2 linked regions of the Flexivirga oryzae genome follow. The protein of the gene in region 1 interacts with the protein of each later gene in a pairwise test. Links are inferred from orthologs where the notes say so. Each region holds a gene or a part of one and is shown in the gene's direction. Other genes may lie near its edges.

Region 1 (15,113 bases):
CACCCACGGCTCGACGATCCCGCGGGAGTCCGACGGCGTCCTCTACACGCACGCCGGGCCGGAGATCGGCGTCGCATCGACCAAGGGCTTCCTCTCCCAGATCACCGCGTGCTACCTGCTGGGCCTCTACCTGGCCCAACTGCGTGGCGAGGCGTATGCGGACGACACCCGCGTCGTCCTCACCGAGTTGCAGGAGACGCCCGACCGCATCGCCGAGGTGCTCGATCGCCTCGAACGGGTGCGGGAGATCGCGCGGTTCATGGCCGACACCCGGTCGGTGCTCTTCCTCGGCCGGCACGTGGGCTTCCCCGTCGCGCTGGAGGGTGCGCTCAAACTCAAGGAGCTCGCCTACATCCACGCCGAGGGTTTCGCGGCCGGCGAGCTCAAGCACGGCCCGATCGCCCTGATCGAGCCCGGTCAGCCGGTGTTCATCGTGGTGCCCGGCCCGGACACCCCGCACGGCCTGCACGGCAAGGTCGTCTCCAACATCCAGGAGATCCGCGCCCGCGGGGCGCGCACGATCGTCCTCGCGCAGGACGGGGACACGGCGGTCGAGCCGTTCGCGGACGAGGTCATCCGGGTGCCGCGCACCTCGCCGATGCTGCAGCCGCTGGTGACGGCGGTGCCGTTGCAGGTGTTCGCGATGGAGCTGGCCAACGCCAAGGGTCTGGACGTCGACCAGCCGCGCAACCTGGCCAAGTCGGTGACGGTGGAATGAGCACCCCACGAAGTTTCTCCTCCGCTTCGCTCCCCCGAATACTTCGCGGGGACCCCGCTCTTCGCACTGCATCGTGACCGGAGTGGAACAGTGAGTATCGTCGGGGTCGGCATCGACGTGGTCGACGTGGCACGCTTCACGGCCAAGCTGGAGGCGACACCGCGGCTGGCCGAGCGACTGTTCGTCGAGGCCGAGCGGTCGTTGCCGCCCAACTCGCTGGCCGGCCGGTTCGCGGCGAAGGAGGCGCTCGCCAAGGCGCTGGGTGCGCCGGTCGGGCTGCACTGGCGCGACGCCGTGGTCGTCAAGGACGGGGTGGGTAAACCGTCCTGGGAACTGCAGGGGTCGGTGCGGGCGAGGGTGGAGGAGCTCGGCATCCGCTCGTTGCACCTATCGATCTCGCACGACGCCGGCATCGCATCGGCCATCGTGGTGGCCGAGAACTAGGAGACACAGCGTGATTCGTGCGTATGACGTGCCGGCTGTCCGAGCGGCCGAGGACGCCGTCCGGGCACAGCTGCCCGACGGTGAGCTGATGCAGCGGGCGGCGGACGGGCTCGCGGCCGTCGTCGCAGCGCGGCTCTCCGAGGAGGGCACCGATCAGGTGGTGGTCCTCGCGGGTGGGGGAGATAACGGCGGCGACGCGCTCTACGCCGCGGCGGCACTGGCGTCCGAGGCGGCAGAGGTCGTCGCGGTGCTGGTGGGTCCGCGGACCCACGAGGAGGCGCTGGCGGCGGCCGAGTCGGCCGGGGTGGCGGTGGAGGAGTGGCGCGCGGGCGCGGCACCCGACGGGGTGGTGGCGGCGCTGGCGGAGGCCGACGTGGTCGTCGACGGGATCCTCGGCATCGGCGGGCGGCCCGGGCTGCCGGAGCATCTGGCCGGGCTGCCCGACCTGATCAGCGAGGCCGCGCTGGTGGTCGCCGTCGACCTGCCGTCCGGATGTGACCCGGCGGGCGAGGTGCGCAGCGACGCGATCTACGCCGACGAGACCGTCACCTTCAGCCTGGCGAAACCGGTGCACCTCATGCCGGCGACCGAGGAGGCTGTTGGACTGCTGACCGTTGTCGACATCGGTGTCCCCGATCCGGAAACGCCTGCGGTACAACGGTTCTCGCACACGGACGTCACCGGGCTGTGGCCGGTGCCCGCGCCGGGCGACGACAAGTACTCCCGTGGTGTGCTCGGGGTCGTCACCGGAGGGGAGCACTACACCGGTGCCGCGGTGCTGTCGGTCACGGCGGCGATGACCGCGGGCGTCGGGATGGTCCGGTATGTCGGGCCCGAAGCGCCGACCGACCTGCTGCGGCAGGCCGTGCCCGAGACCGTCTTCGGGGTCGGCCGCGTGCAGGCCTGGCTGATCGGGTCCGGACTGGACGTCGAGGCTGCGTCCGAGGAGCAGCTGCGTGCCGCGCGGGAGGCGCTCGCCTCGGAGCTGCCGGTGCTGCTCGACGCCGGCGGGCTCGACCTGCTGGACGCGCCACGACCGGCGCCGACCCTGTTGACGCCGCATCTCGGTGAATTGCTGCGGTTGGCAACACGTCTCGGCATACCCGGTCCGGACGGCGGCGAGCTGTCGCAGGAAACCGTGCAGCAGGCGCCGACGGTCGTCGCCCGGCAGGTGGCCGACCGGCTGCACTGCACCGTGCTCGTCAAGGGGGCTGTCACCGCGGTCGTGTCACCGAGCGGGTCGGGTGTCCCGACGTTCACGCAGGCCGACGGTCCGTCGTGGTTGGCCACGGCCGGCGCGGGCGACGTGCTGGGCGGCATCTGCGGTGCGCTGCTGGCCGCCGGGCAGGACCCGGCGACGGCCGGAGCGCTCGGCGCCCTGGTGCACGGAGTCGCCGCCGACCGGGCCAACCCGGGTGGTCCGGTCCGTGCCCTGGACGTCGCCCACGAGCTCGGCCGGACGGTCGCACACCTGCTCCGCCTCCCCGCATAACGCCGGTCCCCGGAAGTGCCACACTTGCCTCGTGACTGAGCAAGCGAATCTCCTGACCGGCGCCGCCGCCACCGCGCGGGTGACCGTCGACCTCGACGCCATCGTGCACAACGTCGAAGTGCTGCAGCGCCACGCCGGCAACGCTGCCGTGATGGCGGTCGTCAAGGGCGACGCCTACGGACACGGACTCGTCCCCAGCGCCCGGGCCGCACTGCGTGGTGGTGCGCACTGGCTCGGCGTGGCGCAACTGCAGGAGGCGCTCGCGCTCCGGGAGGCAGGCGTGACCGCCCCACTGCTGACCTGGCTGCACGCGCCGGGGGTCGACTTCGCTGCCGCCATCCGGAACCGCATCGACGTCGGGGTGCCGGCGATCTGGGAGCTGGATGCCGTCGCCGCGGCCGCGCGGGAGGTCGGTGAGACCGCACGCGTCCAGCTGAAGGTCGACACCGGTCTTGCACGGAACGGGGCCTACGGCCCCGACTGGCCCGCGCTCGTGGACGCCGCCGCGCGTCACGTGGCAGACGGAACCATCAGTGTCACAGGTGTTTTCACGCACTTCGCGTTTGCTGACGCACCGCACCACCCGACGGTCCAGGCGCAGCAGGTCAGGTTCGCCGATGCGGTGCGCGACTGCGAGCGGGCCGGCTTCGCGCTCGAGGTGCGGCACATGTCCAACTCGGCCGCGACCCTGACCACCCCGCAGGCCGCCTTCGACATGGTTCGTCCCGGGCTGGCGGTCTACGGGCTGTCCCCGGTCCCCGACATCGGTGGACCGTCGCGCTTCGATCTGATCCCGGCGATGACCGTGTCCGCGAACGTCACTGTCATCAAAAGGGTTCCGCAAGGGCAAGGCGTCAGCTACGGGCTCACCTATGTCACTCCGCGTGAGACGACACTGATCGACGTGCCGTGCGGGTACGCCGACGGGGTGCCGCGCGCCGCATCCTCGGTGGGGCCCGTCCTCGTGGGCGGGCAACGCTGCACCGTGGCCGGCCGGGTCTGCATGGACCAGTTCGTCGTCGACGTCGGCGACCTGCCGGTGCAGGCCGGCGACGAGGTCGTCCTCTTCGGCACCGGCGCCCATGGCGAGCCGACGGCACAGGACTGGGCGGAGGCCACCGGCACGATCAGCTATGAGATCGTGACGCGGATGAGCACCCGCCTGCCCCGCATCTACCTCGGCGAACCCGACGCATGAGGTCACGTGGCCTGATCGGGCTCGGCATCGGACTGGCCGCCGCCGGTGCCGCCACCGCAGCGGGCGTCGCGACCGACCGCGTGCTGCGAGCACGCCGTGCGGAGGCGGCAGCCCTGGAGGCGGGCGGCGAGGATCCGCAGGTCGTGGCGGACGGCACGGTCGTGGTGGCCGATGACGGTGTGCCGCTGTACGTCGAGGTCGACGAGTGCGACGGTGCCGCCAGCACCGTCGTGCTGGTGCACGGCTACGCCCACAACGGCAGGCTCTGGGCACAGCACCGCGCCGCGATCCACGAGGCGGGCTATCGGGTGGTCGTCCCCGACCTGCGCGGTCATGGGCGCTCCGGGGAGGGCGACGACGCGTCATACACCATCGCCCAGCTGGGGCGGGACCTCGCCGCCGTCGTCGAGCAGACCACGCCGAAAGGCCCCGTCGTGCTGGTCGGGCACTCGATGGGCGGTATGGCGATCATGGCGCTCGCCGAGGAACGCCCGCAGCTGTTCCGCGAGCGCATCGTCGGTGTCGCACTGGTCAGCACCAGCGCCGGTGGCCTGGGCGAGGTCAACTTCGGGCTCGGCAAGCAGCTGGGATCCGTCGTGCACCGGCTCGGGCCGGCCGCCGTGACGCGGGCGGGTCGGAGTCCGGAGCTGGTCAACAACGCACGACTGCTCGGTCGCAACGTGGAGTCGGCTCTGGTGCACCGCTATTCGTTCGGTGGACCGGTGCCGCGGGAGGTGATCCGCGAGGTCGCCGAGATGATCTTCGCGACCAAGCTGCACGTGATCGGCGCGTTCCTGCCGGCGCTGATGGAGCACGACCGGCGGGCGATCGTGGCCAAGTTCGCGGGGATCGAGGTGCTCATCCTGCACGGCACCCGTGACCGCATCACGCCGATCAGTCACGGCGAGGAGCTGGCGCAGGCGCTGCCGGGTGCGGAACTCGTGGTCGTCAAGCGGGCCGGCCACGTGCTGCCGCTGGAGGACCCGGCGCTGGTCACCCGGGAGCTGCTCGCGTTCCTGGGCCGTGCCACGCGCGGTGTTACTGGTGGTCATCGGCGAACGAAACGAGCTGACCAGCAAGGGGATTCGGCCGCATCATGACGTCCGCGATAGCCCGGCTGGACAGTGCGGACGAGACACACGTCTGGGGTGCGCGACTCGGCGCACTGCTGGCGGCAGGTGATGTGGTGGTCCTCACCGGCGGTCTCGGCGCGGGCAAGACGACGTTGACGCAGGGCATCGCGGAGGGGCTCGGCGTGCGCGGCCCCATCACGTCGCCGACCTTCGTGATCGCGCGGATCCACCCGTCGCTGGTCGGCGGCCCGGCACTCGTGCACGTCGACGCCTACCGGCTCGGCGGCCCGGACGAGCTCGACGACCTCGATCTGGATGCGGACATCGCGGTGTCGGTCACGGTCGTCGAGTGGGGTGCCGGAATGGCTGAGGCGCTGGCCACGGAGCACCTGGAGATCGTCCTGGAGCCGGACGCCACCGGCGAGGCCCGGCGAGCGACCCTGCTGCCGACCGGCGACCGTTTCGAGACGCTCGTCGGGGAGCTCTCGCAGGACGCCTGACGGTGCGCCGTACCCTTGTGCGGTGCTGCTGCTCGCCCTCGATACCGCCACCTCGGCCGTCACCGTTGCGCTCCACGACGGGGCGCGCGTCGTCGCCGAGGAGTCACTGGCCGACGCGCGGCGTCACGCCGAGACCCTGACGCCGATGATTGCGTCGGTCGTGGCGTCGGCGGGCCACCGTCCGGGCGAGCTGACCGACGTTGCCGTCGGTGTCGGGCCGGGGCCGTTCACCGGCCTGCGGGTCGGTCTGGCCACGGCGGTGACGCTCGGCCTGACCCTCGGCATCCCGGTGCACGGAGTGTGCAGCCTCGATGCCCTCGCGCACGCCGTCGCCGGCTCCGGCGGAGCACCGGAGGACTTCCTGGTGGCGACCGACGCACGTCGCAAGGAGGTCTACTGGGCCAGCTACCGCTGCTCCGCCGGTATGCCGCAACGGATCTCGGGTGATCCGCAGGTCTCCCGCCCCGGCGAACTGCCCGACCAGATCCGGGCGCTGCCCGCGGCCGGTCGCGGGCCGGTGCTCTACCCGGACTGCTTCGCCGGTGCTCTCGAACCGCTCGACGTCCCGGCCGGGGCGCTCGCGTCATACGTCGTGGCCCGGCTCGCCCGCGGCCACGAGCTGCTCGCCGCACAGCCGCTCTACCTGCGTCAACCGGACGCCAAGCCGTCGGCCGGAATGAAATCGGTGCTGCCGCGATGAGCGCCGACCGACGTGAGGCGACGGTCGAGTTCCGCGAGCTGGAGTGGCCCGACCTGCCGGCGGTCGGTGCGATGGACGAGCAGATCTTCGGCCACGATGCGTGGTCGGCGCAGTCGTGGTGGTCCGAACTGGCCGGCCGCCCTCGGCGCCGGTACACGGTGGTGACCGCCAGCGACCGGATCGTCGGCTACGGGGGAGTGGACTGCGCCGGCGCGACGGCCGACGTGATGACGATCGCGGTCGACCCCGCCCGGCAGGGTCATGGGCTGGGGCGCCGCCTGCTGGAGCGGCTGACGGCCGAGGCCCGCGGGTCCGGCGCTGAGGCGCTGCTCCTCGAGGTGCGAGCGGACAATGAGCCAGCCCGAAACCTTTATCTACGAGCAGGTTTCGAGCACATCCGGACCCGCCGCAACTACTACCGGCCGGACAACGTCGATGCGCACATCATGCGCGCGAACCTCGAGGTGATCTCGAATGACTGAACCACTCGTCCTCGGCGTCGAGAGCTCGTGTGACGAGACCGGCGTGGCGTTCGTGCGCGGCAACACGCTGCTCGGTGACGTCGTCGCGAGCAGTGTCGAGCAGCACGCGCGTTTCGGCGGCGTCGTGCCCGAGGTCGCCAGCCGGGCCCACCTGGAAGAGCTGGTCCCGACGATCCGGGGCGCGTGCCGGGAGGCCGGGCACGAGCTGGCGGACATCGATGCCGTCGCCGTGACCTCCGGTCCGGGACTCGCTGGTGCTCTGATGGTCGGCGTCGCCTCGGCGAAGGCGCTCGCCTGGGCGCTCGACAAGCCGTTGTACGGCGTCAATCATCTCGCCGCGCACGTCTGTGCGGACGTTCTCGATCACGGGCCACTGCCGGAACCCACTGTGGCACTGCTGGTTTCGGGTGGTCATACCAATCTGCTGCTGGTGCGCGACATCGCGTCCGACGTTGTCGAGCTGGGCAGCACCATCGACGACGCCGCGGGGGAGGCCTTCGACAAGGTCGCCCGGGTACTGGGTCTGCCGTACCCGGGAGGTCCGCACATCGAGCGCGCGGCCGCCGACGGCGACCCCTCTGCCATACGCTTCCCGCGCGGCCTCACCTCCCGGAAGGATCTGAAGCGGCACCGCTTCGACTACTCGTTCTCGGGGTTGAAGACCGCAGTCGTGCGCTGGGTGCAGGAGCGAGAGTTCGCGGGCGAGCCGGTGCCGGTGGCCGACGTGGCGGCGAGCTTCAACGAAGCGGTCGCGGATGTGTTGACCCGCAAGGCGATCGACGCCTGTCACGAGTACGGCGTGCACGACCTGCAGATCGGTGGCGGTGTCACCGCGAACAGCCGCCTGCGCGCGATGGCGCAGGAGCGGTGTGACGCTGCGGGGATCAGCCTGCGGGTGCCCCGTGTGCGGCTGTGCACCGACAACGGTGCGATGGTCGCGGCTCTCGGTTCGCAGATGGTGCAGCGTGGCCTGCGACCGAGTTCGCTCGACCTACCTGCGGATTCGTCGATGCCGGTGAGCCAGGTCAAGGCCGACTGACCCGGCCGAGGGCGAGCGGTGCGGGCGCCGCGGGTCAGCAGTGCAGGAGGCCGAGGCGCCGCTTGAGGGTCAGTACCCGCTGCACCGACGCCGTGACCTTGGCCGCGAACGCGGCGTCGGAGCCGGCCCGGGCAAGGATCGCGCCGATCATCGGGGACGCATTGGCGGCTCGCCCGGTCAGCACGATGTCGCCGCCCGCGGCGACGAACCGCACCGCGCGCTCACCCACTGGGATCCCAGACACCGCAACGGCGTTCATGTCATCGGTGACGACCACGCCATGCCACCCCAGCGTGCCGCGGAGCAGCCCGGTGATGACCTTGCCGGAGAAGGTCGCCTGGGTGGACGGGTCGAGCTTCGCGTAGTGAGCCGACGCGATCATCACCGCGGCGGCGCCGGCCTTCATGCCCGCGGAGAACGGCCGCAGGTACGGATCGGTTGCCGTGGTGACGGTGTCGGTGGTGCCGACGCTGGTGTAGTCGGTGTTGCCGGTGATCCGGCCGAGCCCGGGGAAGTGCTTCACGGTGGCGCCGACGCCGCCGGCGTCCAGACCGCGCACGACGTCCCCGACAGCAGCGGCGACGGTCGCCGGGGCATGGCCGTACTCCCTGGCGTACTTGCCGATCGGAGCATTGGATGCAGCCATCGAGGCCGGCACCGTGTCGGAGACCGGCGCCAGATCGAGATTGACGCCCGCTGCCTTCAGCTGCCGCCCGATGGTCGTCGCATAGGCGGTGCGCGCCGAACTGCTCATCGTGCCCTGCTGCAACGCCGAGACCAGGGTGCTGAAACCCGGACCGCGCAGTTGCTGCACCGCGCCGCCCTCCTGGTCGGCTGCGATCAGCATGCCGACTCCACCTGTTGCCGACGAACTTGCTTCGGACTGCAGATGATTCGACGTCGACTGGATCTTGGACCGACCCGTCCAGCCGCCGAGGTAGATGACATTGCCCACGTGCTGCTCAGCGATCAGCGAGTCGTCGGCAGTGGACGCGGCATTCGCGTCCAGCCCGATCATCAGCAGCTGGCCGGCCCGCTGTGCCGGGGACAGCCGCTCGTAGGTCCGCTGGACGCAACTGTTCGCCGGTGCGGGGGTGGTCGTGGGGCGCGCGGAAGAACTCGAAGCGTGCGACGGTGTGTTCGACGACGGTGCGCCACCGGTCGACGTCGCGACCGACTCACGGGTCGTGGCCGCCGACGAGGCGTCATCCGACCCGCCGGACGAGCAGGCGGTCACCGCGACGGCGGTCACGGCGGCGAGGGCAGCGGCGGCTACGGGCCGTCGGGCGAAAGACACGGCTCGACGGTAACTCACGGCGAACTTCGGGCTGCGCCGGCTCACGGTGCGGGCACGAGCATCAACACCGCCTGCGCCCCGCCGATGCGGGTCAGCAGGATGGTTGCCTCACCGTCACCCTTGAGCCGGAGCTGGCGCCGCAAGGTGTCCGGGTCCGTTGACGCGCCCTTCTTCTTGATGGTGAGGCGGCCGATCCGGTGGTCCCGGATCCAGGACCGTAACGCCTTGAGGTTGAACGGCATCGCCTCCGTCACGGCATACTTCTTCGCCCACGGGACGAGGACGTCGCGCGGCGAGCTGACCATCCCGAGCCCGGCATCCAGCTCGACACCGTCGACACGCCGCACGAGGGCGCCGGTCAGTCCGGCGCGGATGATCGCCCGGTCCGCCTCGTAGAGGTAGCCCTGCAGCCGGTCCAGTCGTGCGGTCCCCGGGTCGGTGTCCGCGGCATCCCGCTCGAGCACCTCGTAGGCGAACTGGTCGCTGACGACCAGCGCCGACCGGCCGCGGTCCCATGCCGCGGCGTTCCACCACAGCACGCACTCCACGACCTCGCCGTCGTACGACGTCCACTGCGCCTGCGTGCCGAGCGGCACATCGGTGTGGGCGAGCGACGGGGAGAGTTTCACCCCGGCGGCGGCAGCACCGGCGGCGGTCTCCAGGGCGAAGTCCCAGGACGGTGCCAGCTGGTCGAGGCGGAACGTTCGCCGGGTGCGTCCGTTGATGTCGCTCACCCCGGGAGTGCGGCGTGCCGGATCCAGCCAGACCGCCGCGTCCGGGGCGCTGAGCCGGTCCGGCGCGCCCGCCCGCTCGGCGAAGTCGTGCTGGGCGCTCGCGTGGTCCCAGTGCCGCAGGTTGTGATCGGCGACCCCGGCGGTGACCTCGTCGGCGTCCACCGCGGTGACCCGCAGGCCCTCCGCCGCGAACGCGCGGGCGTCCGCCCCGATGCCGCAGCCCAGGTCGTGGACCTGGCGGGCGCCGGAGTCGGCGAGCCGCCGTGCGTGCAGGCGGGCGACCTGCTGCCGGGTCGCCTGCTCCAGGCCGTCAGGGGTGAACAGCATCTCGCGCGCCGCCCGCCCGAACTTGCGTTCGGCCCGCGAACGCAGGCGTGACTGGGTCAGCGCGGCCGCGATCAGCTCGGGGTCGAACCCTTCCATCCGGAGGCGATCGCCCAGCACGAACGCCTCCGCCTCGTCGTACGGCGGGAGCGATGCCAGCAGTGCCGCGCCCTCCCCGCTGATCAACTTGGCCAGAAGTGCGGGCGTCATACGGTTAAGTGTTGCGTATGAGAACAACCCCACGAAGTTCTCCCCCGCTGCGCTCCTCCGATACTTCGCGGGGACCCCGATGAGAGCGAGATTCGGCCCGGCACGCATCGTTGTCGGGTTCTACGCGATCACGGTGAGTGCGGGCACGGCGCTGCTCGCCCTGCCGATCTCCAGCACGCACCACGGGCACGCCGAGTTCAGCACCGCACTGTTCACCGCCGCCAGCGCCACCTGCATCACCGGCATGTCGCCGGTCGACGTCGCGACGTATTGGACGCCGTTCGGGCACGTGGTCATGCTGCTGCTGGTGCAGGCGGGAGGGCTCGGCATCGTCACCCTGTCGGCGCGCCTGTTGCAGCTGGTGCGGGGGCGGATCGGCATCGAGGGCACCCTGGCCGCCCAGGCCGACGCGCACACCGACACGCCCGCGCATGCGCGGTCGATGATCCGGGTGATCGTGCGCTTCTACCTGATGCTCGAGGCCACCCTCGCCGTCCTGCTCGCGCTGCGCCTGCACTTCGCGTACGGCGAGGGCATCGGGCGCGCGGCCTGGGAGGGCCTGTTCAACTCGATCTCGGCGATCAACAACGCCGGTTTCACCCTCTACTCCGAGGGAGCGGTGAAGTTCGCCGGCGATCCGTGGGTGCTGGCACTGTTGTGCTGTGGCGTCTTCATCGGCGGTCTGGGCTACCCGGTGTGGTTCGAGCTGATGCGCCGCCGCCGGCCGCACCAGTGGTCCATGCACACCCGGCTCACGCTCTACGGGTCCGTCATCCTCTTCTTCGCCGGGTTGGTCACCTTCCTGGTCTTCGAATGGCGCAACCCCGCGACGCTCGCGCACATGGGTGTCACCGACAAGATCTGGAACTCCGTCGGGGGTGCCGTCTTCCCGCGCACCGCCGGGTTCAACACCGTCGACTACGCGCAGGTGCGCCCGGAGACGATGGCCGTCAACTATGTGCTGATGTTCATCGGCGGTGGCAGTGCCGGCACGTCCGGGGGCATCAAGGTGTCGACCTTCTTCCTGCTCGGTGCGGTGATCATCTCCGAGATCCGCGGTGAGCCGCAGGCGCGGGTCGGGCCCCGCGCCATACCTGCGGCCGTGCAGCGGCAGGCGCTCACCGTGGCACTGCTCGGGGTCGGGTGCGTGATGGCCGGGATGATCGCCGTCATCACGATCAGCGAGCAACCCATGCAGCTGGTGCTCTTCGAGACGATCTCGGCCTTCTCCACCACCGGCCTGAGCGCGAACCTGACCTCGCAGCTGCCCGTTGCCGCGCAGATCGTCCTCATCGCATTGATGTTCATCGGCCGAGTCGGCACGATGACCGTCGGTACCGCACTCGCCATGCGACGCAACAAGCGGCGCTATCGACTACCGGAGGAGTGGCCCATTGTCGGTTAAACGGCACCACGCGACGCTCGACCCCCACACGGTGCTGGTCGTCGGGCTCGGCAGGTTCGGGACGTCGGTCGCGAGCACCCTGACCGAACAGGGCTGGGACGTCCTCGCCGTCGACCAGTCGGTCGAGCTCGTCCAGAAGTGGGCCGACGTCCTGACCCACGTGGTGCAGGCCGACAGCACCGACCCCGACGCACTCCGGCAGATCGGGGCGGGCGACTTCGAGCGGGCGGTCGTCGCGATCGGCTCGCACCTGGAGGCGTCCATCCTCACCACCGCGAACCTCGCGGACCTCGGCGTGCCGAGCATCTGGGCGAAGGCGATGACCAAGCAGCACGCCCGCATCCTGGAGCGCATCGGAGCACACCACGTGGTGCTCCCGGAGCGCGAGATGGGCGCTCGCATCGGCCGGTTGCTGGTCGGCTCGCTCACCGACTACTACGAGCTGGAGAGCGGCTTCGGCATCGGCCGGATGGCAGCACCGGCCAAGTTCTCCGGCAAGAACCTGACCGAGCTCAACCTGCGTGGCCTGCACGGCGTCACCGTCGTGGCGGTCAAGCACAAGGGTGGCGCCACGTTCGAGGACGCCCGGCCGGAGACCGTCATCGACAAGGGCGATCAGTTGGTCATCACCGGATCCACCGAGCGGTTGCAGCAGTTCTCCGGGCGCGCCTAGCTCGGCGACCCGGGGCTGTCCCCGGGGCCGCGCGAGACAGTACAGTCGAGCTGCACCCGAGTCCGCCGCCTTGGAAGGGTCCGTCGCCAGTGCGCGAGATCGTCGTCTTCTCCGGATCAGCCCACCCGGCCTTCGCCGACAGCATCTGCGAGCATCTGAAGGTTCCTCGCTCGTATGTCGACCTCAAGCGGTTCAGCAACGACTGCCTGCAGGCGCAACTGCTCGCCAACTGCCGACAGCGTGACGTCTACCTGGTCCAGCCGCTGGTGCCGCCGACGCAGGACCACCTGATGGAGCTGCTGCTGATGATCGACGCGGCACGGGGTGCGTCGGCCGAGCGCATCACGGCGGTGATCCCCTACTTCGCCTACGCGCGTTCGGACAAGAAGGACGCGTCACGGATCTCGATCGGGGGCAAACTGGTCGCCAACCTGCTCGAGACGGCCGGGGCCGACCGGGTGATCACCATGGCGCTGCACGCGCCGCAGGTGCACGGCTTCTTCTCGATGCCGGTCGACCACCTGACCGCCATCGGCGTGCTGGCCGACCACTTCCGCGCCGTCGGCGGCCTCACCGACTCGGTGGTGGTGTCGCCCGACTTCGGCAACGCCAAGACCGCGACCCAGTTCTCCCGGCTGCTCGGGCTGCCCGTCGCCGCGGGCTCCAAGAAGCGGATCTCCGACGAGAAGGTCGTCATCGACACCATCGTCGGCGACGTCGACGGCAAACGCGCGATCGTGCTCGACGACGAGATCTCGACCGGCGGATCCGTCGTCGAGCTGCTCGACCGGCTGGCCGAGCGCGGCTGCACCTCCGCCGACATCGCCTGCACGCACGGCCTGTTCGTCGGGCGTGCTGTCGAGCGGCTCTCGAGCCACCCGCTCATCGGGCATGTCGTCACCACCGACACGGTGCCCCGGCCACCCGACTGGCCCAAGTTGCAGGTGCGCTCGGTGTCCGCGTTGTTCGCGGAGGCGATCGCCCGGATCCACGCGGGGGAGTCGGTCAGCAGCCTCTTCGACGGCGTCGACCCCTCGCATGCGCCACCACAGGCGACGCTGCCGCTGGGTTGACCGGCGGTCCGCGGGCCGGAACCACCGGTGGCCCGCGCGAGTCGAAGCGTCGTGACTGAGGAGCGCGAAGCGGCACACCGTCCCCACCGTTGGTGGCTGATCGGTGGGATCGTCATACTCGTGCTCGCCGCCACCGGAGGCGTCGCGGCCGTGGCCGTGCTGCACAACCGGGCGCACGTGGGGCAGCGGTTCGGAGCATCCGGCTACGTCTACGGCGACCGGCACACCGTCGACATCAGGGTGCCGTCCGGGCTGGTGCAGGTGGAGGTCACCGGGCCGGCGGGTGAGGCGTCCGTCGGGTCACCCGGCTCGCGGGAGGTGCGCGCGCCGCTGGGCGGCCGGTTCGTCGAGGTGGAGTGGGACAGCGGGTCGAACGCGAGCGCGCAGACCGTCGGCGCGGTCGACATCGGCGGCAATCACCCCGTGACGCTCACGCTGGTCGCCGGCGGGCACCGGTATCGGCTCGACACGTTCCGCACCGACGCTCTCGTGGACGGCTCCGCGGTGATCGCGGTCGACGGCGACGGTGACGACCTGCGGATCGAGGCCACGTATGCCGGCGTGACGCAGTCCGTGGACCCGACGACCGGCACGCGGCGCGCCGGACGCGCCGATCTGCTCTACAACAGCGGCGGCTGGAGCCCGGTCGTCGGCGACGGGGCGCCCAGCGCGAAGCCCAGGGCGAAACTGCAATGGCAGACCAGTGACAACGGTGGCAGCGCGATCCGGCTGGCCTATGTCGACGGGCTCGGCTGGGCACCGAAAGGCAGCGACTGGGTGGTCGTCGACAGCGGCTACATCCGGTTGTCCAACGATGTGCGCTGGCGGCCGTCGCGGGACTCGTCGGCGTACGTCGACTATTTCAAGCAGATCGCGAAGATCACCGGCAGCCAGCGGGTCGACGGCAGACCGGCGGTGAAAGTGCTGAAGAAGGGGCGCGTCGAACTCGGCACCTGGTGGACGCCCGTAGCGGTGTTCAAGGTGCCACACTCCGCCGGCACGGTGCACGTCCGGCGCTCCACGACGTTCGTCGCGCCGGTCGACTACGTGCAGGGCCACGTCAGTGGTTACCCGAAACACGCGAAGATCACGGTGGTCTGGTGATGCGTCGCAGCGTCCTGATCGGCGCGGCCGTCGTCGTCGCGCTCGCGCTGGTGACCGGCCTCGTCATACGCCACTCGAACAAGGACCGCCTCGCTGCCGGGGCGACCCGCAGCGGCGACTACTCGATCTCGGCCGGCTCCAGCAACGACGACGACTTCATGGTGCCGAACGCCCAGATCCGGGTGAGTGTCGACATCGGGCAACGGGGGTACCGACACAACTCCGACGACGACTCGGACGTCACGATCCGCGCGCCGAAGGGCGGCGTACTGGTCGACCTGTCGTGGACCTCGACCAGTATCCCGACGAACTACCAGGGAACGGAACCGACGCGTCTGTCGGTCCGGTCGGGTGGCCGGACCGTCGTGCTGGATCCGTCGCTGCGGCCGCGGCCGGCGTCCGCCGAGGACGACAGCGACGCGCCGGAGCAGGTCGTCGCGCTCCCGGGCCGGCCGTCGGATGTGGAGCTGGTTGCTGATTTCGCCGGTCGCAGCCAGGTGGTGCGAGTGGTGAGTGGCAGGCGCACGATGGGCGATTTCGCACCGCTGTACCTGTCGGCAGCACCCGGCCTGCTGACTTCGCGACCGATCGGGCAGGACCAGCCGGTGGACCCCAGGTCACCGTTCCGCTGGACCGGACAGGCCAAC
Region 2 (14,987 bases), on another replicon or contig:
CGCCGAGACCGGCCCCGACGCACTGCTCGAATTCGACCGCACCGGAGCGGATCTGGTGCTGCTCGACCTGATGCTGCCGGGTATGTCCGGCATCGAGGTGTGCCGGGTGCTGCGGCAGAAGTCGAACGTGCCGGTCATCATGCTCACCGCCAAGGACAGCGAGGTCGACAAGGTCGTCGGCCTGGAGATCGGGGCCGACGACTACGTCACCAAACCCTATTCGGCGCGGGAGCTGCTGGCCCGGGTCAAGGCGGTGCTGCGGCGCGGTCAGGAGGCCGAGGAGTTGCTCCCGGCGACGCTCGAGGGCGGGCCGGTCCGGATGGACGTCGAGCGGCACACGGTCGTGGTCGACGGGCAGCCGGCGGCGTTGCCGTTGAAGGAGTTCGAGCTGCTCGAGCTGCTGTTGCGCAACACCGGCCGGGTGCTGACCCGCTCCCAGCTGATCGACCGCATCTGGGGCAGCGACTACGTCGGGGACACCAAGACGCTGGACGTGCACATCAAGCGGCTGCGTGCCAAGATCGAGCCCGATCCGGGCGACCCGCGGTTCATCGTCACCGTGCGCGGTCTGGGCTACAAGTTCGAGACCCCCTGACGCGGACGGCATACAGAGATCGGCCCCTGACAACGCGTGTCAGGGGCCGATCGTGTCGTGCGGGGCGCCGATCAGGCCGGCGGCTCGTGCGTCTCGGTGTCCGGCGGCGGGGTGTATGACGGGTGCGCTTCGCTCGCCGTCCCGTAGGGGTACTGGTCGAGCAGGACCGGCACCTGGACGTCGGTCGTGCCGTTGGCCGGGGTGCTGAAGCTGATGTTCTGGTAGCCACCCGGTGCGGCGGCGACCGAGGCCACCGTCACGGGTGAGACGGTCGCGGTGTCGTCACCGGACCGCTTGCCGTCCAGCCGGACCGCGGTCGCCGGCGGGATCGTCAGCTTGGTCGAGGCCGAGCCCGCCTTGATGGTGAGCTTGACCGACGACTGGCCGTTGTTGACCGCGAGGCCCTCCAGCTGGCCCTGCTGTCCCTTCGCGCTGGTGACGACCAGCAGGTTCTGCAGCTGCACGTCGCCGAGCGTCTGGTTGGTGCCGTCGGCGGCGTCGTAGCTCTTGGTCGTCTGCGCCGGCGAGAGGTACATGCAACCGCTCAGCGTCGTCGCGGTCGCTGCCAGGGCCAGTGCGCCAATGGCGGGCCGGGACACCGGATTGAGTCGGGAAGACAGTCGTCGCGTCACACGCGCAGCCTATCGGTCCCGCTGCGCAGCTTTCGACCGGGCAGGACCGGGAGTCTCGAGCGGTATGTCGCCCGCCCGGTCTCCGACAATCAGATCTCGCGCGCGCGGAGCATGCCGAACGCCGCTTGTCAAGACTCCCTTGGACGCCTGTGCAAGGCGCTGACCTGCGGAAACGTTTATGTGACCTGCACAACTCGTGATATTCTGAATGTCGCGAAAGGGGAAAACAACACATGGTTTTCAAGGTCGGCGAGACGGTCGTTTACCCGCATCACGGAGCGGCCCTCATCGAAGAGATCAAGGTCCGCAAGATCAAGGGAGAGGACAAGCAGTACCTGGTTCTCAAGGTCGCCCAGGGCGATCTGAAGATCGAGGTTCCGGCCGAGAACTGCGACCTGGTCGGGGTGCGTGACGTCGTCAGCAAGGAGGGCCTCGACCACGTCTTCGAGGTGCTGCGCGCGGACCACACCGAGGAGCCGACCAACTGGTCGCGTCGCTACAAGGCCAACCTGGAGAAGCTCGCGTCCGGTGACGTCATCAAGGTCGCCGAGGTCGTCCGCGACCTGTGGCGTCGTGACCAGGATCGCGGTCTTTCCGCAGGTGAGAAGCGCATGCTCGCCAAGGCACGGCAGATCCTGGTGTCCGAGCTGGCGCTCGCCGAGCACACCAACGAGGACAAGGCGGAGGCCACCCTCGACGAGGTGCTCGCCTCCTGAACCACACATCCGCTGACAACGCCCACGGCTCTTCTGCCGTGGGCGTTGTCGTCGTGGCCGCCGGGATGGGGGTGCGGCTGGGCGCCGGTATGCCGAAGGCGCTCGTCCGCATCGGCGGCCGCACGCTGGTCGAGCACGCCGTCGCCCGTGCCGGAGTGAGCGCCGCCCTGAGCAGGCCGGAGCCTGCGGAGGCTGTATCGAGGGGTAGGCCGGAGCCTGCGGAGGCGGGTTCTTGCGGGTTGAGTAGGCCGGAGCCTGCGGAGGCCGTATCGAAACCCGGCGCCGGCCCCGCCATCGTCGTGGTCGCACCCGCCACCCACCTGACGGAGTTCCAGGACCTGCTACCCGGCGTCACGGTGGTCCCCGGTGGGGCCGAACGCACCGACTCGGTCGCCGCCGGCCTGGCCGCACTACCGCCCGCAGTCGACATCGTGCTGGTCCACGACGCGGCCCGCGCGTTGGCGCCGCCGTCACTCTTCGACGCGGTGGCCGACGCGGTCGCCGCCGGTGCCGACGGTGTCGTGCCCGGGCTGCCGGTCAGCGACACGATCAAGCAGGTCGGCGTCGACGGCCGGGTCGTCGCCACCCCGGATCGGTGGACGCTGCGTGCGGTCCAGACGCCACAGGGTTTCCGCCGCGCCGCGCTGGTGGCCGCGCACGCCCGAGGGGGTGCGGCGACCGACGACGCGATGCTGATCGAGCGCTCCGGCGGCACGGTGCAGGTCATCGACGGCGATCCGCTGGCGCTGAAGATCACCCTGCCCCCGGACATCGCAGCGGCCGAGCGTCTCCTGGCCGCATCTGCGGGTCGAGTGCCGGAGGAGCGAAGCGGTGGAGGTGTATCGAGACCGAACGCTACGCCAACCCTGATCATCCTTGGTGGCCTGCCGGGCGCCGGCAAGACCACCCTCGCGCGGGCCCTCGCCCGGCGGATCCCGGTGGTGCACATACGTGTCGACACCATCGAAGCCACCCTGGTGCACACCGGCTTCGCGAAGCGCATCAGCGGCCCCGAGGGGTATGCCGTGGCCTTCCGCGTGGCCGGCGATCAGCTCGCGCTGGGCCTGTCCGTGGTCGCCGACACGGTCAACCCGGTGCCCGAGACACGACAGTGGTGGCGCGACGTCGCCGCCCGGCACGGCGCCCGCGTGCTGGAGGTCGAGTTGGAGTGCTCGGACGCTGCGCTGCACGAATCCCGTGTCAGCGAACGGGTTTCCGACATACCCGGCCTGACGGTGCCGACCTGGCAGCAGGTGCTCGACCGCGAATATCACCTGTGGGGCCCGGATCTGCGGCTCGACAGCGCCTCCGCCACCCCTGAGCAACTGGCCGAGACCGTGATCGACCGGATGAGGAGCGACTCATGAACCTTCCGCGCACCGGCATCGGCGTCGACGTGCACGCCTACGCGACCGACGACCGCCCGCTCTGGCTGGCGGGTCTGCAGTGGCCGGGGGAGCGCGGCGTCGAAGGGCACAGCGACGGCGACGTCGCGGCGCACGCCATGTGTGACGCGCTCTTTTCCGCGGCGGGCCTCGGCGACCTCGGCGCGCACTTCGGCGTCGACCGTCCCGAGATCGCCGGCGCATCGGGTGCCCGCTTGCTGGGCGAGGCTCGAAAGATCCTGTCCGACAACGGTTTCACCATCGGCAACGTCGCTGTGCAGGTCATCGCGGGCAGGCCCAAGATCGGCAAGCGCCGCGACGAGGCGCAGGCGACGCTGTCCGAAGCGCTGGGTGGTGCGCCGGTCTCGGTCGCCGGCACCACGACCGAAGGCCTCGGCCTCACCGGCCGGGGGGAAGGCGTCGCGGCCATTGCGACCGCGCTCGTCATACAGATCGAATGATCAACCGTTGAGCGACGGCATCGTGCCGTGGTGGATGCTACGGATGACGTGCGGGGTGCCGGCCCGGAAACGGTCCGCGCTCGACTCGTAGATCAGGTGCAGGTGGCCGTTGGCGTAGGCGAGGCCCTCGGAACGCGGTGGGCAGGTGATCCAGTTACCGATGCTCGCGGCGCCGTTGTAGTGCACGTGCCGCGGCCAGACGACCAGCCTGCTGTCCTTGGTGCCCCACGATGTCGACCACACGATCCGGTTGCCCACGACCGCGACGCCCTGGACGCGCGGCGGAGTCGTCAGCGCCTCGCGGCGGGTGAGCCCGCCGCCGCTCGACACCGAGTAGCGGTACATGGTGGAGCGCTGCGACTGGGTGCTGGTGCCGACCCAGACGTTCTCGCCCTGCCCGAACGCGTAGGACGCCTTGCTCTTGATGTCGGCCTCGTGATCGGCGTGGATCAGCGTCCCACTCGGCGCGCCGAGCCGGGAGATCGGATAGCGGATGAGCCGGCCGTCCATCGACACCCAGAAGAAGTGGTTCGTGGTGGCGAGTCCACCGACGTGGCGCTGGGTGTTGAGGATCAGCGTCTTGATCGGCTTCAGGCTGGCCCGGTGCACGATGACGATCCGGCTCTTGGCGCGCTTTGTCCAGTCCCCGCCCTCGTACCGCGCGTCGTAGTAGCTGATGATCAGCCGGTCGCGTCCCCAGTTGGTCAATCCCTGTGGCGCCCAGGGTGTGTCGTGCATCGGATACCCGCGCGGGCCGACCTTGAAATAGCGGTAGTACTCGTTGTACTTCGCCGGGTGCGCGAAGGCGGGCGCGGCGGACAGCGTCGTCTCGGCGGCCAGCGCGGCAGCGCCGAGGCCACCGCCGAGCAGGGCGCGTCTGGTCAGGTCGGTCATGGCTCTCCATTCCGCCGCAGTGCTGCGGCACGATGTCTTCTGTCGACGAGCTCCGGACGGCCGCGGTTCCGCGTCCAAGTGGTCGATAGGCTGGAGATTGGCAGCAACGAGAGGAATCCCGGTGAGCGACATACGCATCGACAAGGTGGTGACGTCCGGCACGTTCAGCCTGGACGGCGGGACGTGGGAGGTCGACAACAACGTCTGGATCGTCGGCGACGACGACGAATGCGTCGTCATCGACGCGGCACACGACGCGACAGCCATCCACCAGGCCGTCGGTGGGCGCACGCTCACCCACATCCTGTGCACGCACGGACACGACGACCACATCGACGCCGTGGGCGACCTGATCGAGCTCAACCCGAAGGCCCAGGTGCTGATCCACGACGGTGACCGGATGCTGTGGGACCGCGAGATCAGTGAGCCGCCGGACGGCGAACTCGTCGACGGTCAAGTCATCGAGGTGGGCGGCGCGCAGCTGAAAGTCCTGCACACGCCGGGACATTCGCCGGGTGCCTGCTGCTTCCTGCTCGAGGCGCAGGGCGTGCTGTTCAGCGGCGACACGCTGTTCAACGGCGGACCGGGCGCGACCGGGCGGTCGTTCAGCGACTTCGGCACCATCATCGAGTCCATCCGCGAGAAGCTGCTCACGCTGCCGCCGGAGACCGTCGTACACACCGGCCACGGCGACGACACGTCCGTCGGCGCGGAGGCGCCGCACCTGCAGGAGTGGATCGACCGCGGCCACTGACCGGGCGCGGTTTCGATACGAGCCTTCCCCCGCTGCGCTCCTCCGGCTCTACTCAACCCGCGCGTGTCTGGATGACCGGTCAGCCCGCGCGTGTCTGGATCGACCGGGGGCGCTGACCGGGCGCGTGGTTCGGGGAGCGGCTCGCGGCAGATAAACTCGCCTGCGTGACTTTGCAGATATTCGACACCGCGACCGGGACGCAACGGCCCTTCGAGCCGTTGCGCGAGGGACATGTCGGCATCTACATCTGTGGGCTCACCACGCAGGGCGCGCCGCACATCGGGCACGTCCGCTTCGCCGTCGCCTTTGACATCCTGCGTCGCTGGCTCACCACCGGGCACGGGTATGACGTGACGCTGGTGCGCAACGTCACGGACATCGACGACAAGATCCTGGCCAAGTCCGCCGAGCACGACGTGCCGTGGAACGAGTGGTCCTACGACTTCGAGCGCGAGACCAACGACGCGCTCGACAGGCTCGGGGTGCTGCGGCCCAGCTACGAGCCGCGCGCGACCGGGCACGTCACCGACATGGTCGAGCTGATGCAGTTGCTCATCGACAAGGGCCACGCGTACCCGGCCGAGGACGGCTCCGGCGACGTCTACTTCGACGTCCGGTCGTGGCCCGAGTACGGCCAGCTGACCCGGCAGAAGATCGACGACATGGAGTCGGCGGCCGACGCCGACCCGCGCGGCAAGCGCGACCCGCGCGACTTCGCGCTCTGGAAGGGCGCCAAGGCGGGCGAGCCCGGCACCGCGTCCTGGCCGACGCCGTGGGGGCACGGTCGGCCAGGGTGGCACCTGGAGTGCTCCGCGATGGCCCGCCGCTGGCTGGGCGACACCTTCGACATCCACGGCGGCGGCATCGATCTGCGCTTCCCGCACCATGAGAACGAGCAGGCCCAATCCCGTGGCGCCGGACTCGGGTTCGCGCGTTACTGGATGCACAACAACTGGGTCACCATCGCCGGCGACAAGATGAGCAAGTCGCTCGGCAACAGCCTCGCGGTGCTCGAGTTGACCAAGACGGTCCGGCCGCTGGTGCTGCGCTACTACCTGAGCGCAGTGCACTACCGGTCGACGATCGAATACCAGCGCGGTTCGCTCGACGAGGCGGCCGCCGCGGTCGAGCGCATCGAGGGCTTCCTCGGCCGGGCCCTGCCGGACGGGGTCGCGGCCGACGGCGCCATACCGACGGAGTTCGCGGAGGCGATGGACGACGACCTCAACGTGTCCGGTGCACTCGCCGTGGTCTTCGACCACATCCGGGAGGGCAACATCGCACTCGACGAGGGCGACCCGGACCGGGCCGCGGAAGTCGCGGCGCAGGTGGTCGCCATGACCGAGGTTCTCGGCGTGAACCCGCTTGCCCCACAATGGAGTTCGGGTGGGGACAGTGCGACGGCGGACGCCCTGGAAGCACTGGTCGAGACGTTGATCGAGGCCCGAGCGCACGCCCGCAAGGAGCGTGACTTCGCCACCGCCGACCGGATCCGTGACCAGCTCACCGCCGCCGGCATCGCAGTGGAGGACTCGCCGGACGGTGCGCGGTGGACGGTGACGGGCAAGCCACAAGACGAACCGGAGGACTGAGCGTGCCTGGCAATTCAAGCCGCCGTGGGGCGATCCGCAAGGGCAACTCCAAGAAGGGCGCGACCGTCGGCACCGGCGGTCACCGGCGCCGTTCGCTGGAGGGCAAGGGCCCGACACCGAAGGCGAGCGATCGCCCGAATCACAAGGCCTACAAGGCAGCTCGCAAGACGGACGCAGGGCAGAAGTCGGCCCCGCGCCGGCCGTCCAAGAACGCCAAGCCGTCCGGTGAGCTGATCGTCGGCCGCAACTCGGTGCTCGAGGCGCTGCGCGTCGGCATACCCGCGACCGCGCTGTACGTCGCCGGCCGCATCGATGCGGACGAACGCGTCAAGGAGTCGCTGAAACTCGCTGCCGACCGGGTCATCCCGATCATGGAGGCGCAACGTCCCGAGCTCGACCGGCTCGCCGACGGGACACCCCACCAGGGGCTGGCGCTGCAGGTGCCGCCGTACGAGTACGCGCACCCGGACGACCTGCTCAACCCCGAGGCACCCGGCACGCAGCTGGTCGTGGCGCTGGACGGCATCACCGACCCGCGCAACCTCGGCGCGATCCTGCGCTCGGTCGCCGCGTTCGGCGGGCACGGCGTCATCGTCCCCGAACGCCGTTCGGCAGGTATGACGGCCGCGGCGTGGAAGACCTCCGCCGGAGCCGCGGCCCGGGTGCCGGTGGCCCTGGCCGGCAACCTGACGCGCACGCTCACCGACTTCCGCAAGGCCGGCTTCTTCGTCATCGGCCTCGACATGGACGGCGACGTCGAGCTGCCCGGTCTGCAGCTGGCGACCGAACCACTGGTGATCGTCGTCGGTTCCGAGGGCAAGGGACTGTCGCGTCTGGTGCGCGAGACCTGCGACCAGATCGTGTCGGTGCCGATGAGTTCGTCGGTCGAGTCGCTCAACGCCGGCGTCGCCGCGTCGGTGACGCTCTACGAGGTCACTCGGCTGCGCAGCGAGCAGTGACACGCCGCCCGCAGGGCGGAGCCTTCTTCGGAACAACCGCGGTCTGCGGTTAGGGTTTCGGGCAACCGCGACGATCGAGGGCAGGACATGAGCAACTTCAACGGCAGCTACCCCGGCAACGAGGACGCCCCGCAGGGTGACGGCGCGTCCTCGGGGAGTGACTACTCGGGACCGTCGTACGGGCAGCCGCCGCAGCAGGGCCAGCCGCAGTCGCCGTATGGCCAGCAGGCACCCCAGGGGCAGCAGGCGCCATACGAGCAACCGCAACAGCCCTATGGCCAGCCGCAACAGCCCTACGGGCAACCGCAATACGGCCAATCGCCGTACGGGCAGCCGCAGTACGCCAAGGGCAACGAGCCGATGTTCTACCTGCTCACCATGGGGCAGGAACAGGGGCCGGTGCCGTACTCGCAGCTGGCGCAGATGGCGGCTGCGGGCGCACTCAAGGGCGAATCACCGATCCGGGACGCAGCGTCGGGCGCGGTCTTCCCGGCCAAGCAGGTGCCGGGGATCTTCTCCGACAAGGACTGGCTGACCGCGGTGCTGCTGTCGTTCTTCCTCGGTTACCTCGGTGTCGACCGGTTCTACCTCGGCCAGATCGGCCTCGGCGTGGTGAAGTTGATCACGCTCGGCGCGTGCGGGGTCTGGTCGTTGATCGACTTCATCCTGTTGTTGCTGCGCAAGATCAACGACTCGGAGGGAAGGCCGCTGGCGTAGCCGGCGGTCAGGTCCGCGCGCGCACCGGCATCTCCTCGGTGTCGACGCCGACCACCGCGCTGTCGTCCGGTTTCGCGGGCAGCACCTTGGCGATGTAGTCGCGCGCGGCCTCTTCGATGGGGAAGTCGCGGTGTGCCGCCTCGGACATGTACCACCGGTGCTCCAGCACCTCGTGGAAGAGTTCGGCGGGCTCGATCTTGCGGCGCATCTCCGGCGGCGCGGTGCGGGTGACCGGCTCGTAGATGTGCATCAGCCAGTCGTGCGCAACCTGCTCCTCGTCGTCGTTCTGCCGGTCGTGGGCGGCGCGGTAGGAGTCCAGGTCGTTGAGCAGCCGGCGGGCCTGGTTGTCCTCGACGTCCAGACCGGTCAGCCGCAGCAGCCGACGCGAATGATGGCCGGCGTCAACGATTTTCGGCTGGATCTGGATGGTCGCGCCGTCGAAGTCGGTGGTGATGTCGAGCTCGCCGACGTCGAAACCGAGCGAGTTGAGCCGCCGGATCCGCTCGTCGACCCGCCAGCGCTCCCCGACGTTGAAGCGCTCGACGGCGGTGAGTTCGTTCCACAGCACCGTGTAGCGCTCGATGATCCGGTCCGAGACGTCGATCGGGTCGAGCGTCTCGTCGACGAACCCGCCGGCCTGCAGGTCCATCAGCTCGCCGGCGATGTTCACCCGCGCGATGTCCAGGTCGTGCTCCCGCTGCCCGTTGCTGAGTTTGTCGTGCAGCTCACCGGTTTCGGCGTCGACGAGGTATGCCGCGAACTCGCCGGCGCTGCGCTTGAAGAGCGCGTTGGACAGTGACACGTCGCCCCACCAGAAGCCGATGAGGTGCAACCGCACCAGCAACACGGCGAGCGCGTCGATCAGCCGGGCCGCCGTCTCCGGCCGCAGGCTCTGGCTGAGCATCGCGCGGTAGGGGAGGGAGAACTGCAGGTGCCGGGTGAGCAGGCACGCGTCGAGCGGTTCGCCGCTCTTGGTGAGTCGCCCGCTGACCACACCGATCGGCTCGACCGCCGGTTGGTCGAGGCGGCGCAGCATGCGCAGCATGTTGTATTCGCGGCGGGCGATGTCGGACTTGATCTCCTTGACCGCGACGACGCGGCCCTCCAGTCGGACGAAGCGCACCACGTGCCGCGAGATGCCGCGTGGCAGCGCGGCGAGCAGGTCCTCGGGCCATTCCTCCAGCGGCAGGCGCCACGGCAGGTCGAGCAGCGCGGGCCACGGTCGGGCGGTCGTCATGTCCAGTGCCACGTCACCCATTCTGCCCCTCCGCCGGTATGGCGGGGCGCACCCGGCGCGCGACGTCGCGCCATACCGACGCCCATGACCGGACCGCCCCCAATGCCGACAGGCCCAGAAACGCCGCTCCAACGCACCGACAGGCCCAGCAATTCGGGGGAATTGCTGGGCCTGTCGGTGCGTTGGTGAGCCTGTCGGTCGGAGGGACGCGTCAGGCTCGGGTCGGGTCAGGACTCGATGCGCTCCCCGGTCTGCGGGTGGAACAGGTGCAGGTGCTCGCCGTCGCCCTTGGGCTTGAAGTTGATCGTCTGCCCCTTGTCCGGCACGTTGCGGCCGTCCACGCGGGCGACGATCTGCTTCTCGTCCTCGGAGCCGCCCAGCTGCTTCTCGCCCGGCTGGTTGCCGATCGTGGTGCGGCCGTAGATGTACGCGTCGGCGCCGAGCTCCTCGACCACGTCGACCTCGACCGGGATGCCGCCCTCGGTGGTCGGCTCCAGGTCCTCGGGGCGGATGCCGACGGTGACAGTGGTCTCGGCCTTGGCCAGCTTGTTGCGGTCGACCGGGTGGACGAGCGAACCGAGCTTCACGCCGCCGTCGGTGATCGGCACCTCCAGCAGGTTCATCGCCGGGGAGCCGATGAAGCCCGCGACGAAGACGTTGTTGGGGTGGTCGTACATCCGGCGCGGTGTGTCGAGCTGCTGCAGGAGTCCGTCCTTGAGGACCGCGACCCGGTCGCCCATCGTCATGGCCTCGACCTGGTCGTGGGTGACGTAGACGGTCGTGACACCCAATCGCCTTTGCAGAGAAGCGATTTGGGTGCGGGTCTGGACACGCAACTTGGCGTCGAGGTTGGACAGCGGCTCGTCCATCAGGAAGACCTGCGGGGAGCGGACGATCGCCCGGCCCATCGCGACGCGCTGGCGCTGACCACCGGAGAGCGCCTTCGGCTTGCGGTCCAGGTAGCCCTCGAGGTCGAGGATCTTCGCGGCCTCCTCGACGCGGCTGCGGATCTCCGCCTTGGGCACACCGGCGATCTTGAGCGCGAACCCCATGTTGTCGGCGACCGACATGTGCGGGTACAGCGCGTAGTTCTGGAAGACCATTGCGACGTCGCGGTCCTTGGGGGACAGGTTGGTGACGTCACGGTCGCCGATCAGGATGCGGCCCTCGTTGACCTCTTCGAGGCCGGCGAGCATGCGCAGTGCGGTGGACTTTCCCGATCCGGAAGGGCCGACGAGGACCAAGAACTCGCCGTCCTGGATGTCGATGTTGAGCTTGTCGACGGAAGCGGTTTCGGCGCCGGGATAAACGCGGGTGGCTTGGTCATAGGTGACTGTGGCCATGGTGATGCAACTCCTTCACCGGCAGGTACGTGCCGGACGATCCGTTGTGAATGGGGTTCGACGCCACACTGGCCGTGTGACGCCAGACACACCATAACCGGTCCGGGGATCGGATGGATACGCCGGCGCGTGGCGACGTTCTCGTCATACCGGCCGGCCGTCGGGATCACGTGGGTGAAAGTTCTCTGCAAGATCTTGCAAAAGCCTGCAAGGCCTTGTAGTCTTCAGCAACGCCGTATGACGCGCATCACATCCGTTGAAGGAGATTCCATGATCAAGCGCACCCTTGCCGTCGCTCTCGCCAGCGCGACGGCACTCACCCTCGCCGGATGCGGCGGGTCCTCTTCGGGTGGCAGCAAGAGCTCGGCAGCCGGCACCGACGCGGGCACCAGCGCCGCCGCGACCGGTGGCAGCAAGTCGACCGCGGCCGCCGCCCCGACCGAGGTCAGCACGAAGAACCCGTCGCGCGACAAGAACGCCGACCTGGTGATCTGGGCGGATGCCACGTCCGCGCCCTACGTCCGCCAGCTGGCAACGCAATTCGGCAAGGCGAACGGCATCAAGGTGGCGGTGCAGATCGCCAACGACGTGCGCGGGCAGTACGAGACCGCGTTCAAGGCCGGTCAGGCCCCGGACGTGATCGTCGGCGCCAACGACTGGACCGGTGAGCTGGTCGCCAACGGCGCCATCGCGCCCGTCCAGCTGCCGGCCAACGTCGCCTCCGGCTTCAACAAGCAGGCGATCGCCGCCACCAAGTTCAACAACCAGACGTATGCCGTGCCGTACGGCGTGGAAAATCTTGCACTCGTCCGCAACACCGAGCTCGCCCCGACCGCGCCCAAGACCATGGACGAGCTGGTGTCGATGGGCCAGAAGCTGAAGAAGGACGGCAAGGTCACCAACATCCTGTCCGACCAGGTGGGCAAGACCGGCAACGCCTACAACGGCTACCCGTTCCTGTCCGCGTGCGGTGGCGGCATCTTCGGCACCAAGGCCAACGGCGACTACGACCCGAGCAAGGTGCTGGTGGGCAGCGCCGGCTCGATCAAGGGCGCGACCGAGATGGCCAACCTGGGCAAGGTCGGCGCACTGTCGACCAACATCGACTCCACCAACTCCGACACGCTCTTCGCCACCAAGAAGACCGCGTTCGAGATCACCGGCCCGTGGTCGATCCCGGCCTTCAAGAAGGCGGGGATCAAGTACTCCATCGACCCGCTGCCGACCGTGGCCGGTTGCGGCGCGATGCAGCCGTTCCTCGGCGTGCAGATGTTCTTCGTGTCCTCCAAGGCCAAGAACGCGACCGTCGCGCAGACGTTCGTGACCAGCTTCCTGACCACCAAGTCCGCGCAGGAGACGCTCTTCAAGGTGGGCCAGCGCCCGCCGGCCCTCACCGCCGCGTATGACGACGTCGTCAAGTCCGACCCCGACGTCGCCAAGTGGGCGGCCGCGGCCAAGGGCGGCAAGCTGATGCCGAACATCCCCGCGATGAACTCCGTGTGGGGTCCGCTCGGCCAGGCCATGGCCGATGTCGTCTCCGGCAAGAGCCAGCCGAAGGCGCGCTTCGACAAGGCCCAGCAGGAGATCGTCAAGAACATCGCCAAGGGCTGATGCACTTCGGTGGCCGCGACCCTGGTGTCAGGGTCGCGGCCACCGAACCCAACAGATACGCACCGTCCCCCGCACCCGTCCGGAGTTCACATGGCTGCAACCACAACCACCCGCGAGGAGTCGCTGACCGGCCTGCCGCCGGTGACCACGCCGTGGTGGGCGCACGTCGCCAAATGGGGACTGATCGTCCTCGGCGTCGTCCTCGCCTTCTACGTCGCGACCAAACTGGCCGACGCCGGACACACGCTCGCGGTGATCGGTGTCGCGTTCGTCGCGATGTGCGGGCTGCTGGTGTACGGCACCCGCCGCGCCGTACCCGCCAAGTACCTCTTCTTCGGGGTCGTGCTCCTGGTCGGGTTGCAGGTCTGGCCGATCGTCTACACCGCCGCGACGTCGCTGACCAACTACGGTCAGGGGCACCTCGCCTCCAAGGAGGACGCGACCCGGCAGGACATCGCCTACTCGGTGCAGCAGGTCGCGGGCTCGCCGACATACACCCTCTCGGTCGCCGTCAAGGCGGGGCAGGACATCAACACCGGTGACCTCTACTTCCTGCTGACCGACGAGAAGGGTCAGACGTATGTCGGTGACAAGTCCGGGCTGAAGCCTCTCGCCAAGGACACCGTGACCGTGCAGGCGGGCAAGATCGTCAAGGCCGACGGATACACGACGCTCAACCTGTTGCAGGCGAACAAGCGCAAGGATCTCGGCCAGTTCGCGGTGCCGACCAAGGACGGCGGCGGCATCAAGGCCAGCGGCTTCGCCGCCGCGTACGAGGGCAAACCGACCCTGGTGTGGGACAAGAAGGCCGACACGATCACCGACACGTCCACCAAACAGGTGTATGTCGCCAAGGACGCCCAGTGGGTGCCGAAAAGCGGTGAGGGACAGCCACTTCCGGTCGGCTGGAAGGAGAACGTCGGTCTCGACAACTTCAAGACGATCTTCACCGACGACACCATCCGCGGTGGCTTCCTGAAGATCTTCATCTGGAACGTCGCGTTCGCGGCGCTGTCGGTGCTGACCACGTTCGTCTTCGGGATGCTGCTCGCGTTGCTGCTCAACGACGCCCGCATCCGTGGTCGCGGGATCTACCGGTCGCTGCTGATCCTGCCCTACGCCGTCCCGGTGTTCGTGTCCGCGCTGGTCTGGGGGTCGATGTTCAACCAGCAGTTCGGGCTGATCAACAACCTCACCCACCTGGACATCGACTGGATGGGCAGCGCGTGGGGAGCACGCGCCGCGATCCTCATCACCAACCTCTGGCTGGGCTTCCCCTACATGTTCATCGTCTGCACCGGCGCCCTGCAGTCGCTGCCCGGTGACGTGCTGGAGGCGGCCAAGATCGACGGTGCGAGTGCCTGGCGGACCCTCCGGTCCGTGACCGGACCGCTGCTGCTGGTCGCGGTCGGGCCGTTGCTGATCGCGTCATTCGCGTTCAACTTCAACAACTTCGGGCTGATCCAGCTGCTGACCCAGGGTGGTCCGTTCAACTCCGGCAACGCTTCTATCGGCTCGAGCGACCTGCTGATCACCTACGCGTATCGGCTCGCGCTCGGTGGCACCACACCCAACTACGGCCTCGCCGGTGCCGTCGCGATCATCATCTTCGCGCTGGTGGCCCTGATGAGCTTCCCGGGCTTCCTGCGCAGCAAGCAACTCGAGGAGGTCAACTGATGTCCGCACCGAGCACCACCACCGGGAAGCCGATCGGCAACACCCGCGCCGGCGACCTCAAGAAGGTCTGGTGGAAGCACGTCATCATCTGGGTCGTCCTGGTGTTCGCGCTCTTCCCGTTCCTCTTCGTGATCTCGGCGGCACTGAACCCGTCCGGGAGCCTGTCGACGACGTCGCTCTTCCCGACCGGATTCAGTTTCAGCAACTTCCACGACCTCTTCAACGACACCGCCCGACCGTTCCTGACGTGGTACAAGAACTCACTGATTATTTCGCTGGGCGGTTCGATCATCGGAGTCTTCATCGGCGCGTGCGCGGCGTTCGCGTTCTCCCGCCTGCGATTCCGTGGCCGTCGCGCCGGGTTGCTCGCGCTGTTGCTGTTGCAGATGTTCCCGGCGCTGCTCGCCTTCGTCG

Evidence for each region.
Region 2: the proteins of FHU39_RS22530 (region 1) and rlmB interact in binary tests that used the Escherichia coli proteins (3 or more experiments, as listed by UniProt). The link is inferred for Flexivirga oryzae from one-to-one orthologs.

The regions. Positions count from the first base shown.
Region 1 is NZ_JACHVQ010000006.1:6,846-21,958, reverse strand. The notes cover bases 449-3,413. They hold FHU39_RS22530 (NAD(P)H-hydrate epimerase), read left to right. Parts: upstream 449-1,172; coding sequence 1,173-2,654; downstream 2,655-3,413. Other genes in these bases: alr (alanine racemase), read left to right, coding at 2,686-3,413; FHU39_RS22535 (holo-ACP synthase), read left to right, coding at 809-1,162; glmS (glutamine--fructose-6-phosphate transaminase (isomerizing)), read left to right, coding at 449-718. Outside these bases: more of glmS, read left to right, coding at 1-448; more of alr, read left to right, coding at 3,414-3,852; FHU39_RS22520 (alpha/beta fold hydrolase), read left to right, coding at 3,849-4,952; tRNA (adenosine(37)-N6)-threonylcarbamoyltransferase complex ATPase subunit type 1 TsaE, read left to right, coding at 4,949-5,425; tRNA (adenosine(37)-N6)-threonylcarbamoyltransferase complex dimerization subunit type 1 TsaB, read left to right, coding at 5,448-6,125; rimI (ribosomal protein S18-alanine N-acetyltransferase), read left to right, coding at 6,122-6,607; tRNA (adenosine(37)-N6)-threonylcarbamoyltransferase complex transferase subunit TsaD, read left to right, coding at 6,600-7,646; FHU39_RS22495 (glycoside hydrolase family 3 N-terminal domain-containing protein), read right to left, coding at 7,681-8,943; FHU39_RS22490 (class I SAM-dependent methyltransferase), read right to left, coding at 8,985-10,211; FHU39_RS22485 (TrkH family potassium uptake protein), read left to right, coding at 10,291-11,616; FHU39_RS22480 (potassium channel family protein), read left to right, coding at 11,606-12,289; FHU39_RS22475 (ribose-phosphate diphosphokinase), read left to right, coding at 12,379-13,362; FHU39_RS22470 (hypothetical protein), read left to right, coding at 13,414-14,466; FHU39_RS22465 (hypothetical protein), read left to right, coding at 14,466-15,113. UniProt on the Escherichia coli protein: Bifunctional enzyme that catalyzes the epimerization of the S- and R-forms of NAD(P)HX and the dehydration of the S-form of NAD(P)HX at the expense of ADP, which is converted to AMP.
Region 2 is NZ_JACHVQ010000002.1:147,520-162,506, reverse strand. The notes cover bases 6,171-9,009. They hold rlmB (23S rRNA (guanosine(2251)-2'-O)-methyltransferase RlmB), read left to right. Parts: upstream 6,171-7,031; coding sequence 7,032-7,988; downstream 7,989-9,009. Other genes in these bases: FHU39_RS13720 (DUF4032 domain-containing protein), read right to left, coding at 8,713-9,009; FHU39_RS24280 (TM2 domain-containing protein), read left to right, coding at 8,076-8,705; cysS (cysteine--tRNA ligase), read left to right, coding at 6,171-7,029. Outside these bases: FHU39_RS13770 (response regulator transcription factor), read left to right, coding at 1-595; FHU39_RS13765 (hypothetical protein), read right to left, coding at 667-1,227; FHU39_RS13760 (CarD family transcriptional regulator), read left to right, coding at 1,461-1,943; FHU39_RS13755 (2-C-methyl-D-erythritol 4-phosphate cytidylyltransferase), read left to right, coding at 1,982-3,310; ispF (2-C-methyl-D-erythritol 2,4-cyclodiphosphate synthase), read left to right, coding at 3,307-3,789; FHU39_RS13745 (hypothetical protein), read right to left, coding at 3,790-4,683; FHU39_RS13740 (MBL fold metallo-hydrolase), read left to right, coding at 4,799-5,437; more of cysS, read left to right, coding at 5,602-6,170; more of FHU39_RS13720, read right to left, coding at 9,010-9,954; FHU39_RS13715 (ABC transporter ATP-binding protein), read right to left, coding at 10,170-11,285; FHU39_RS13710 (sugar ABC transporter substrate-binding protein), read left to right, coding at 11,556-12,896; FHU39_RS13705 (ABC transporter permease subunit), read left to right, coding at 12,987-14,573; FHU39_RS13700 (sugar ABC transporter permease), read left to right, coding at 14,573-14,987. UniProt on the Escherichia coli protein: Specifically methylates the ribose of guanosine 2251 in 23S rRNA.